Linked DNA regions of Luteolibacter flavescens. The protein of the gene in region 1 binds, or shares a complex with, the protein of each later gene. Links are inferred from orthologs where the notes say so. Each region holds a gene or a part of one and is shown in the gene's direction. Other genes may lie near its edges.

The links. Proteins that work in one complex are often made in the same cells at the same time.
Region 2: the proteins of glmM (region 1) and cdaA are in contact, whole or in part, in a crystal structure (PDB 7OJS), measured with the Bacillus subtilis proteins. The link is inferred for Luteolibacter flavescens from one-to-one orthologs.

The regions. Positions count from the first base shown.
Region 1 is NZ_JAPDDS010000010.1:25,379-33,692, reverse strand. Bases 3,378-6,283 are described here. They hold glmM (phosphoglucosamine mutase), read left to right. Parts: upstream 3,378-4,105; coding sequence 4,106-5,461; downstream 5,462-6,283. Other genes in these bases: OKA04_RS16775 (hypothetical protein), read left to right, coding at 5,732-6,283; tal (transaldolase), read right to left, coding at 3,378-3,828. Also shown: OKA04_RS16800 (hypothetical protein), read left to right, coding at 1-323; OKA04_RS16795 (DUF4832 domain-containing protein), read left to right, coding at 427-1,806; OKA04_RS16790 (sugar phosphate isomerase/epimerase family protein), read right to left, coding at 1,851-2,732; more of tal, read right to left, coding at 2,869-3,377; more of OKA04_RS16775, read left to right, coding at 6,284-6,568; OKA04_RS16770 (DapH/DapD/GlmU-related protein), read left to right, coding at 6,598-7,437; glmS (glutamine--fructose-6-phosphate transaminase (isomerizing)), read left to right, coding at 7,508-8,314. UniProt on the Bacillus subtilis protein: Catalyzes the conversion of glucosamine-6-phosphate to glucosamine-1-phosphate. Glucosamine-1-phosphate is used for cell wall biosynthesis.
Region 2 is NZ_JAPDDS010000007.1:18,303-21,465, forward strand. What follows is about bases 47-2,834. They hold cdaA (diadenylate cyclase CdaA), read left to right. Parts: upstream 47-913; coding sequence 914-1,756; downstream 1,757-2,834. Other genes in these bases: folP (dihydropteroate synthase), read left to right, coding at 47-549; OKA04_RS13535 (hypothetical protein), read left to right, coding at 593-838; bioD (dethiobiotin synthase), read left to right, coding at 1,876-2,505; OKA04_RS13550 (XylR family transcriptional regulator), read right to left, coding at 2,793-2,834. In the rest of the region: more of folP, read left to right, coding at 1-46; more of OKA04_RS13550, read right to left, coding at 2,835-3,163. UniProt on the Bacillus subtilis protein: One of 3 paralogous diadenylate cyclases (DAC) in this bacteria, catalyzing the condensation of 2 ATP molecules into cyclic di-AMP (c-di-AMP). Upon expression in E.coli leads to c-di-AMP synthesis.

The DNA.
Region 1 (8,314 bases):
CTGACGCGCCGGGATTCGGGCGGACCGAGGCATTGGCGAGCTTCGAGACGGACGTGAAGCGGAAGGGCGATGAAGGCGGCATCATGCCCGGCACGCCTGCCATTCTCGCCGGGACCTTCGGGGACGGGCGCTATGTGCTTTTCAGTGCCCACCCGGAGTTCAAGTGGAAGATGGGAAACACGCCGATGATCGTCGATGCCGCGCGCTGGGTGGTGAAAGGAAAGCTGGGTGCCGAGGAGAAGATAAGCTATGAGGTGGTCTTCCCCTCCATGCTGAAGAAGTCCGGAGAGGCTACTGAAACTTCGACATCAGGAATCAAGTAGGGAGCCAGGTAACCCTCGTCGGCTTCGCCGGGGGCACCGGATCGAGTGCTCTGTCATGCAACGGTTATCCCCAACATCTCCATCGGCCACTATTCGGCGAGGTTTGGCTCTGTTGCTGGCGGCCGTCGCCTTGGGGTTTGCCGCGTCCGCACGCGCGGATCAAAGGGAGGAGGAAAGGTGGGTAAGTGATGTTCACGCGCCTGAAATTGCCGGGATCGAGGAGAACCCGCTCAAGGGGATGGTCCCGTATCGAAACGGCATGCGGCGATCATTCCCGCACAGCATGGAGTGGTTCTACGTGCCGCTCAGAGAGCTGCAGAAAGGGGACGATGAGTTCGATTGGGAACCGATCGAGAGGCAGCTTGAGGAGATCGCGGGACGAGGCAATCATGCCGTTTTCAGGGTCTATCTCGACTATCCCGGCAAGCCTGTCGGCACGCCCCAATATCTGATTGACCGCGGGGTGCCGATGCGCAGCTACACCGACGCCGGAAATGATAACGTAGCCAGCAAATCGCCAGACTGGAATGACCATCGTCTGATTGAAGCGCTGGAGAATTTCATCCGCCATTTCGGGAAGAAGTATGATGGAGATCCCCGGATCGGTTTTCTAACCGCGGGGCTCTATGGCTTCTGGGGGGAGTGGCACAACTATCCCCACGACCCGAAATGGGAGATGAAAGCTGAGAATCGGGACCGGTTGCTGATCGCCTACCGTCAAGCGTTCACCAAAACGCAGGTGCTCTTGCGCAATCCGACTGGAACAACGAATCTGGACCTGAAAACCAGCTTCGGATATCACGACGATTCATTTGCTTACGAGACCCTGGCCCCCGAATGGGGATTCGTGCCCCGTCTGCGGGAAAACGGTTTGCTGGAGATCTGGAAAGAGAAAGCCATCGGCGGCGAGATCCGGCCTGAATTGCAGGCAACGATCTTCGATGCGTGGCCAAATGTCCCGGTAAAGGCAGGCAGCAGGAGGAGCGAGGATCTCTCTGAATGTATCGAAGCCACTCACGCGAGTTGGATGCTGAATGAGGACATCTTCGCCGGTCCTCTCACCGAGGCCCGAAACAAAAACGCTCTCCGTGCCCAGCGGCGTCTCGGCTACGAATTTCAGGTTACGGCTTCTTCCATCTCCCGGGATGAGAAGGGCAAGCTCCGCGTGAAGGTGAAGATCCGGAATGCAGGCGTGGCACCTTTCTACTATCGGTGGGCCGCCGAGTTTGCCGCCTATGACCCGCAAACCCGGGAAACGCGGATTCTGGGTCAGGCCACGAATTGGAACATGCCTGAAATCCTGCCTGACGGGCGAGAATACCAGAGGGTGTTCATCGCTCCGAAGGCCGAGAATTTACGGGGGCAGCGTCTGATAGTCCGGCTCAAAAATCCACTGAAGGACGGGAAGCCTCTACGCTTCGCGAACGGCCGCCAGGATAAGGACTGCGCGGGCTGGCTGACCTTGCAAGAGATACCGGACTGAAATTATGAGGTTACCCGGTTGATGCCTTGTGGAGAGCATTCCTGTCAGCCGCCTACCAGGTGTCTCTTCATCTGCGCGAGGATCTCACCACAGGCCGCGCGGTCGCCGCCCTGGACCTCGGCGGTGGCCCAGCCGGTGTAGCCGATCTCGGCGAGGACCTTGCGCACCTCGGCCCAATCGACGTCACCTTCGCCGATCTTTCCGAAGCCACCCTTCACTCCCCAGTCCTTGCAATCGAGCTTCACGATCCGCTTGCCCAGCGTGCGGATCCACTCGGCAGGCTTGCCGAAGCGCTGGTGATTGCCGATGTCGAAGTAGGAGCCGACCCATGGGGAGTCGATCTCATCGAGATAGGCCGCGAGCTTTGCCGCCGACTGCGCATCGCCTCCGTCCTCGGTGTAGAACATCCGGTTCCACACGTTCTCGATTAGGATGTGGATGCCGAGTTCGGCAGCCATGGGCAGGGCCTTGCGGATCTGCTCGATCGAGCGCGAGCAGGCGTCGTCGTGGTTCGTGTTTGCGTCCACAACGCCCGGGACGAGGAGGACCGAAGAGCCTCCGCAGGCGTGGCTCTCGCGGATGGCGGTGAGGAGGCCCTTCAGGCCCTCCTCGCGGACGGAGGCATTGGGGTCGGAGAGGCGGGTCTTCCAGTGGATGGAGTCCACCACGCCGTGGATGGGGAGGCCGACCGCCTTTGAGGCGGCGAGAGCTTCCTCTTTGTTCTGCCCGCCGGGGGAGTCGAGCTCCACGCCATCGTAGCCGAGCTCCTTCAGGATGCGGAATTTCTCCTCAAGGTTCGCCCCGAAGTCCGCCATGCCGCATTTCAGCGAGAGCTTGATGGGCAGCGGGGCAGCCGCCGATTGCGCGCGGAGCGAAAGGGGAGCCGAGGCAGCGGCAAGCGTGGCGAGAAAGTGGCGGCGGAGCATGAACCGCATACCACATGGTTTGGTTGAAAATTGCACGAAAGTTATTCATTCGTGCGAAAAATGACAAATGGGTGCGCAAAGAAAAGGCGGACCCAAATCAACGGGCCCGCCTTGGAAATAGTTTCGGTCGATTCCGTTAGAGTAGCTCTTGGACGAGCTTCTCCAGCTTCACGATGTCAGCGGAGAAGGCGCGGATGCCTTGGGCGGTCTTTTCGGTGGCCATCGCGTCCTCGTTGAGGGCGAAGCGGAAGGACTTCTCGTCGAAGCTGACCTTCTCCAGATCGGCGGAAGCGGATGCTTCCGGGGACAGGCGGCGCTCGAGTGGCTCGGTCGAGGCTGCAAGCTCGGCAAGCAGGCCCGGGCTGATGGTGAGCAGGTCGCAGCCGGCGAGGCTGGTGATTTCGCCGGTATTGCGGAAGGAGGCACCCATGACCTCGGTCTTGTAGCCGAACTTCTTGTAGTAGGTGTAGATCTGCTTCACCGAGACCACGCCCGGGTCGGCATCACCCTCGTAGGTCTGGCCGGTGGAGGCCTTGTACCAGTCGAGGATGCGGCCCACGAAAGGCGAGATGAGCTGCACGCCGGCCTCGGCGCAGGCGACGGCCTGGGCGAAGGAGAAGAGCAGGGTGAGATTGCAGTGGATGCCTTCCTTTTCGAGGATCTCGGCAGCCTTGATGCCTTCCCAAGTGGAGGCGATCTTGATGAGGATGCGGTCCTTCGAGATGCCTTCCTTGGCGTAGGCGTCGATCAGTTGGTGCGCCTTGGCGACGGTGCCCTCGGTGTCGAAGGACAGGCGGGCATCGACCTCGGTCGAGACGCGGCCGGGGACGATCTTGAGGATCTCAAGGCCGAAGAGGATCAGGATGCGGTCCAGGATGGACTCGACGAGTGCGTCGCCGGTGAGGCCGGAGTCCTTGTGCTCGGCCACGGCTTTCTCCACGAGGTGCTTGTATTCCGGCTTCGCGGCAGCCTGGAGGATCAGCGAGGGATTCGTGGTCGCGTCCTGCGGCTTGTAGGCCTTCATCGACTCGAAATCGCCGGTGTCGGCGACGACGGTGGTGAACTGCTTGAGTTGATCGAGTTGCGTGGCGCTCATGGCGGGGGCGGGGTAGGGCGGAATGATGCGAGAGGCGAGATTAAATAGTGTCCGCCGCGTGGAAACATACCGGTGCGGCGGGAACGTCAAATGGCGTTTCCCTGACTGGGAGATGCGTCACGGGAGGGCGTGCGGGATGTGAATGTTATTTCACATTTCTGAATAAATTATCCCGATTTGCATGATTCCTGCGGTCCGTGTCGCCACTCCATCGCAAAATTCCGTGTTGCTGCACCCGAAGCTTTCAATCCGTGCCAATTCCTCCACCGTCCCGCCCATGAAGCTTTTCGGCACCGACGGCATCCGTGGCAGGGCAAATGAATTCCCCATCACCCCGGAAGTGGCGCTGCGTGCCGGCAAGGCAGTGGCCCAGGTGCTGCGCTCGTCGGGCCACAACCGCAACCGCGTGGTCATCGGCAAGGACACCCGCATTTCCGGCTACATGCTGGAGACCGCGCTGACCTCTGGCCTGGTCTCGATGGGCATGGACGTGCTGCTGCCGGGCCCGCTGCCGACTCCGGCGATCGCCCACCTGACGAAGTCGATGGGTGCCGCCGCGGGCATCATGCTCACGGCCTCGCACAATCCCTACGAGGACAATGGCCTGAAGATCTTCGGGCCGGATGGATACAAGCTTTCCGACGCGCTGGAGGAAATCATCGAGCGCCACATCCTCGGTGACGAGCCGGAGCCGCGCGCGATGTCGCCGGAGAAGATCGGCAAAGCCTACCGCATCGACGATGCCCGCGGCCGCTACATCGAATTCGCCAAGCATACCGCGGACAATGTCTCTCTGCACGGCTTGAAGATCGTGGTCGATTGCGGTCATGGTGCTGCCTATTCCATCGCACCCCTCATCTTCAAGGAGCTGGGCGCCGAGGTCATCAAGCACGGCTGCGAGCCGGACGGCATCAATATCAATGCGAAGTGCGGCGCGCTCTACCCGGAGACGGCGGGCGATCTGGTCCGCCTGCACGGGGCCGATCTCGGCATTTCCTTCGATGGCGATGCCGATCGTGTTATCTTCACCGATGCCACGGGCACCCCGGTTTCCGGCGACCGCATCCTCGCCCTTGCCGCACTCTCGCTGCACGAGCAAGGACGCCTCCGCGGAAATCGCATGGCCTGCACCGTGATGAGCAATCTGGGCCTGCACGAGGCGATGCGCCGCGCGGGCATCGAGGTGCTGACCACGGCGGTGGGCGACCGCAATGTCATCGAGGCGCTGCGTGAAAAGGGCGGCTCCTTCGGTGGTGAGAATTCCGGTCACCTGATCTTCGCCGATCACGCCACCACGGGCGACGGCATACTCAGCGCGCTGCAGGTGCTGCGTGTGATGAAGGAGAAGAAGGCGACCCTTGCCGAGCTCGCCGCCTGCATGCGCGAGTTCCCGCAGGAGCTGGTGAATCTCAAGGTGGCCGCGAAGCCGCCGCTCAATACCTTGCCTGGCCTGCAGAAGCTCATGCAGGAAGCCGATGCCGCCTTTGGCGACGCCGGCCGCCAGCTCATTCGCTACTCCGGCACGGAGAACAAGATCCGCATCCTGGTGGAGCACCGCGACTCCGATGCCGTGCAGGAGTGGGTGGAGAAGTTCACGAAGGCGGTGAAAGAGGATATCGGGGTGGCGGTGTGACGCCTGCCCTGCGTGGGAAGATACGTTGCCTTATCCATGAGCTGGCGCTTCAGAACATCATTCACTCCACCCCCAAGCGTTCGGATCACCATCGCACCGGATGGGGTCTTCACGTCCGTCGAAGGGGAATCGTTGCCCAATTTGGCATCTGGTCCCGATGTCGGGGACCTTCACGGCGGTCAGCTTCCGGACAATTCCCTGCCTCATGCCGGGCCCACCGCTCTGGCCTCGATCAGAAGTGCGGGGACCGGCTTGCTGACCACGCCGGGATTGAGCGAGTTCAAGCGACTGCTGGACAGCGTCCGTCGCGAACTCGGGACGATCGGAAATGCGCTCGCCCATGCCCGCAATGAAGAGGCCTTCGCGGTGGGAGCCTTTCGCAAGTGGGAGCAGGGGTGGTTGATGCGTCGTCTTTTCAAGGCGAAGTATGAAAAGCTTCGCGAGTCCGCCGAACTGAACTTCGCCATGCGCGCGGAGCTTGAGGAACAGTGGAAACTTTCCCAATTGCGCACCGATTTCGAGCTGCCTGAAGGCGTCTTTCGTGCGTTCAACAACATGCACCGGGAGTTTGCGGTGCTCATGAATAGTGACCGGATCTGGGACTCGGTGGGGCATCGTGGTACGGACCGTGTCGCCGAGCGGACCACCGCCACCCGTTCGGTGGATCGGCAGCCGGTCAAATTCCAGCTCGGTGCCTGCGATCTGATCGAGGCTGGCGTTGGCGTCCCACGTCTCGGGAATGCCAATGGCGGCGATCTGTTCTTCTATCCTTTGTTCGTGCTCTATTTCATCTCGGCGGAGAATTTCGCGCTGCTGGAGTACAAGGATCTCGATGTCGAATACCGGGTCACCAAGTTCATCGAGAGGGAGACACTTCCACGCGATGCAACAGTGGTGGGGCAGACGTGGTCGAAGACGAACAAGGACGGCTCACCGGACAGGCGCTTCAACGACAACAAACAGATCCCGATTGCCAAATACGGCAGGATTTCGATCCGTTCCACTACCGGGTTGAACGAGGAGTATATCGCGAGCAATGCGGATGCCGCGGAGTCATTCGTCTCGATGTTAGACCTATATTCAAAGGCGATCGCCGCGGGTGTGTAATTCGATCCGCTGCATCTTTTTCCAGTTCCATGCCTCTCTTCAACACACGCGCCATCGAGGACTTTCCGATCGGGAACATCTTGCTCCGCGATCATCACGCCGCCCTGACTGGTGAAGGGCTTGCGGCTGGAAGCCGCGGCCACTTCCGCACGCATCCGCATGCCTGGCTGACGGCGGAGGATGTGGCGTTGCTGACGTCCGAGGTCACGACATTGGTCGATGACCGCAGCACGCCGCTGGCTTGGTTCGGCGATGTGCCAAACGTCTCGAAGTCGGTTGTGGCGAAGACCTCGTTCCTCATCGTGCATCCGTGGGACCTGCTGCGGGCGAACGAGCAGTATGTCGGCACGCTTTCCGAGAAGAAGATCGAAGGCGATATCCATCCGAATGCGGTGATCGAGGGAACGATCCATCTCGGCCCCGGCTCGCGGATCTTGCCCGGCGTTTTCATCGAGGGGAACGTGGTCATCGGCGCGAACTGCAAGATCGGTCCGAACTGCTACATCCGCGGGTCCACATCCATCGGCGACAAGTGCCACGTCGGCAATGCGGTCGAGATCAAGAACTCGATCCTCCTTTCGGGGACGAACGTCGGGCACCTCAGCTACGTCGGCGATTCCGTGCTGGGCGAGAAGGTGAACTTCGGCGCTGGCACCGTAACCTCGAACCTCCGCCACGACGGCAAGAACCACCGCACCGAGGTGGATGGCTCGCTTGTCGATACGGGCCGCCGCAAGTTCGGCTGCATCGTCGGTGATGGCGTCCATACCGGCATCAATACTTCCATCTACCCTGGCCGAAAATTGTGGGCCGGCACCAGCACCCGCCCCGGGGAAGTCGTCCAGCGCGACATCACCGGAAATGCCTGAATGACCCTTTCCCGCCGCGGTGTCACAGCCCGCGGCATCCCTCCTCTCCACTCCATCATTTCATCCCAACATGTGCGGCATCGTCGGATACATCGGTAAAGCTTCTGCACCCAGCGTGCTCATCAACGGCCTGCGCCGTCTGGAATATCGCGGCTACGATTCCGCGGGTCTGGCCATCCTCGAGAATGGCTCCATCGTCGTCAGCAAGGCTCCGGGCAAGGTCGCGGCACTCAATGACAAGGCTCACGCGGATTGGCCGGCGGAGCGCTTCGTGAAATCTTCCACGGGCATCGCGCACACCCGCTGGGCCACCCACGGCCCGCCGACCGAGGTGAATGCCCACCCGCACCTCGATGAATCGGGCGACATCGCGCTGGTCCACAATGGCATCATCGAGAACTACCGTTCCCTGCGCACCCGCCTTGAGGGCAAGGGCCAGACCTTCTACTCGGAGACCGATACCGAGGTGCTAGCGCACCTGATCGGCGACCGCTACAAGGGCGACCTCTTCCAGGCGGTGTGCGACGCCCTGAGCCAGGTGGAAGGCACCTTCGGCATCGCCGTCATTTCGGCGAAGGAACCGGGCAAGATCATCACCGCGCGCCGCGGCAGCCCGATCGTCATCGGCGTGGGCGAAGGCGAGACCATCGTGGCCTCGGACGCCTCCGCAATCATCGCTCACACCCGCCAGGTGATCTACTTGGAGGACAATGACATCGCGATCGTCACCGCCGACAATATCGACATCCGCGACCTCAACCAGGTGCCAGTCACCCGCGAGGTGAATGAACTCGGCTTCGATGCCGCAGCCGCGGAGAAGGGTGGCTACGACCACTTCATGCTCAAGGAAATCCACGAGCAACCGGACTCCCTGCGC
Region 2 (3,163 bases), on another replicon or contig:
GCCGCCGCCGCGCTGGAAGCCGGGGCGGACATCGTGAATGACGTGAGCGGCCTGACCGCGGACCCGGACATGGAGCGGGTCTGCGTGGAAAGCGGCTGCGGCGTGGCGGTGATGCACATGCAGGGCGACCCGCGCACCATGCAGGTGGCGCCGGATTACGAGGACGTGGTGGCGGAGGTGCGGCGGTTCTTTGAGGAAAGACTCCTCAGCCTGGTCGCCGCGGGTATCGATGCGGAGGCGATCTGCTTCGATCCCGGGATCGGCTTCGGGAAGACGGTGGAGCACAATCTCGCCCTGCTGCGCGCCTTGGCCAACCTGAATGTGGGCGGTCGTCCGCTGTTGCTGGGCGTTTCGCGAAAATCTTTCATTGGGCGGGTGCTCGGCAGCACCGATCTGGCGGACCGCTCTTGGCCGACCGTGGCGATCACCGCGTGGGCGCGGGAGGCCGGGGCAATGATCCACCGGGTCCACGAGGTGCGGCCGAATACCCAGGCGCTGCGGATGACCGAGGCGATCCTGCAGGGTGGAAATTCCGCATTCTCCGGGTGAATCTTTTCTGAGAGGATCCGTCTGAGCCCGTGCATTCCATTTCATGAAAGCGATCCCGCTCAAAGTCTCCGCCCTCGTCATCGCCCTGGCCGGCACCTCCTGCATGACCACCTACGACGCCTATGGCCGCCCGGTCCAGAGCGTCGATCCCGGTGCCGCCGCGGCCATCGCGATCGGTGCTGCGGCGGTCGGCTACGCCATCGGGGAGAACAATGGCCACCACCATCACTACCACGGCGGCCATTATTACTACAGCCGCCCCTACGTCGGAGGCCCGGTCTGCTGGTGATCCGCGTGCTGATTTCCGTCTGCGCGGAAAAGCAAATGACAGTGGGGCAGACCCCGGCATAGTATCCCGCCCGGGATGGTGTGGGAGAATGTAAGTAAACATTGGCGCGACGGGATCGAGATCCTGATCCTCGCGATCGCCATTTATCAGATCTTCCGTGCCTTCCGGGCCACCCGCGGGGCGCGCATCCTCGTCGGCCTGGTGGTCATCCTGGTGGCGATCACGCTGTTGCTGCGCCTCTTCGAGTTCGCGGTCATCTCGTGGCTCGTCACCCGTGCGGCCATTCTGCTGGTCTTCGCGGTGCCGATCATCTTCCAGCCGGAGCTGCGGAATGCGCTGGCAAAGCTGGGCAGCAGCCGCCTGTTTTCCTTCTCCAACAAGAGCCAGCTCGACTTCCTGGAGATCTTCGAGGACTCGGTGGTGGCCCTTTCGAAGAAGCGCATCGGGGCGCTCTTCGCCATCGAGCGCGACATCACGCTGAAGCCCTTCGAGGAGACGGGCGTGATGCTGAATGCGGACTTTTCGCCGGAGCTCTCGATGACCGTCTTCTTCCCGAAGACCCCGCTGCACGATGGTGGCATGGTGATTTCCAACAAGAAGGTGACTGCCGCGGCGTGTGTCTTTCCGGTCAGCCAGCGTGAATTGGCGGACCGCTCCATCGGCCTGCGCCACCGCGCCGCCATCGGCGTGACGGAGGAAAGCGACTGCGTGGCGGTGATCGTCAGCGAGGAAACCGGCGCGATTTCCATCTGCATCGACGGCCATCTGGAGCGAAACCTGGGCGAAGAGAAATTCCGCAAGCGGATGGCCGACATCTTCCTGGCCAACGACGACAACAATGAAAAAGGCGTTTCGAAAGAATCTGATCCCGAAGCTCGTGTCGCTTCTTCTGGCGACCGCGATCTGGTTTCTGATTAGGGACCACCTCCGGGAGCAGGGAGAATTGTTCGGGCCCGGCAGCAAGCCGCCCCGGGCGATTCCGGTGATCGAGGAGGATCCGCCTTGACCGTGCGCGCGCGTGCGGCCACCGCTGCGGCGTGAACTACTTCGTCACCGGCACGGATACCGGCGCGGGCAAGACCCGCTTCACCCGCCTCCTCGTGGAAGCCCTGCGCGCCGAGGGGATCGACGCCGCCGGCTTCAAGCCGGTCTGCTGTGGCGACCGCGACGATGCCGTGGAGCTGGCGGCCGCTTCTGGCGGACTGGAGCCCGCGCAGGTGAATCCGGTATGGCTGAAGGCCCCGGTGGCCCCGCTGGTCGCCGGGATGCTGGAAAACCGCCCGATCGACACGGCGGCCCTGCTGATGGCCACGCGCGATTTCATCGCGAGCCATGCGCAAGTCATCGTCGAGGGTGTCGGCGGCTGGCGAGTGCCGCTCGCGGAAGGCTATGACATGGCGGACTTCGCCGTGGATCTCGGGCTGCCGGTCATCATCGTGGTGGGAAATCGTCTCGGTGCCCTGAACCACACCATCCTCACCGTGGATGCCATCCGTGCGCGCGGTGTGGAGATCGCGGGCCTCGTGATGAATCATCTCGAAGATGAGCTGGATACCGCGGCGATCACGAACAAGGGCATGATCGAACAACTCACCGGCGTGCCCATCCTGGCGGAGATCATCCATGGCCAGGACTTCTTCGATGCGGAGCCCTTCATCGGATCCTGATCCGAGGGCAAGAAAAACGCCGTCCCCTCGGCAAAAGGGACGGCGTCGGAAAACGGGAGGGTGCAGGCAATCAGCGGCGCGTGCCGGTTTGCTGCGTGGTGCCGGAGTTCACGGGGAACGAGATGGCGGAAGGAACGGACATGGTTTTGTTTGGTTCGAGGAGTTACGAGGTCGAGTTTTTTGGGAGGGGCACTCCCAGCGGGTGAAGACAACGTATCCCCCGAACCAACTGTCTGCATTATGAAGACGGGAACCCACCTTGCGATTTTGCGAAGGTGGGAAAATGCCTAAGCTCCCGTGGATTTGCGGTATTCGCCCGGGGTCTTTCCGGTCTGTCTGCGAAAAAGATGACTCAACCGCTCCGCATGCTCGAAGCCGAGCAAGTCCGCGATATGGGCGAGCGTATAGTCCGTTTGCGAGAGGAAGCGCTGGATGCCCTCGACCAATGTCTGGCTGAGCAATTGCCGTGGTGTCTTGCCCGTGGCGGCCTTCACCCGCTGCTCTAACAGACGGCGCGAGACGTGGCAGTCGCGCGACAGCTCCTCGATGCTGAGCAGGCCGGGGCGCTGCTGGCGGAGCAGCTCCAGGAAGCGCCGCACCACGGGATCCTCGATCGCGTCGAGCGCGGTGGACTGGCGGATCACCAGTCCCTTCGGCG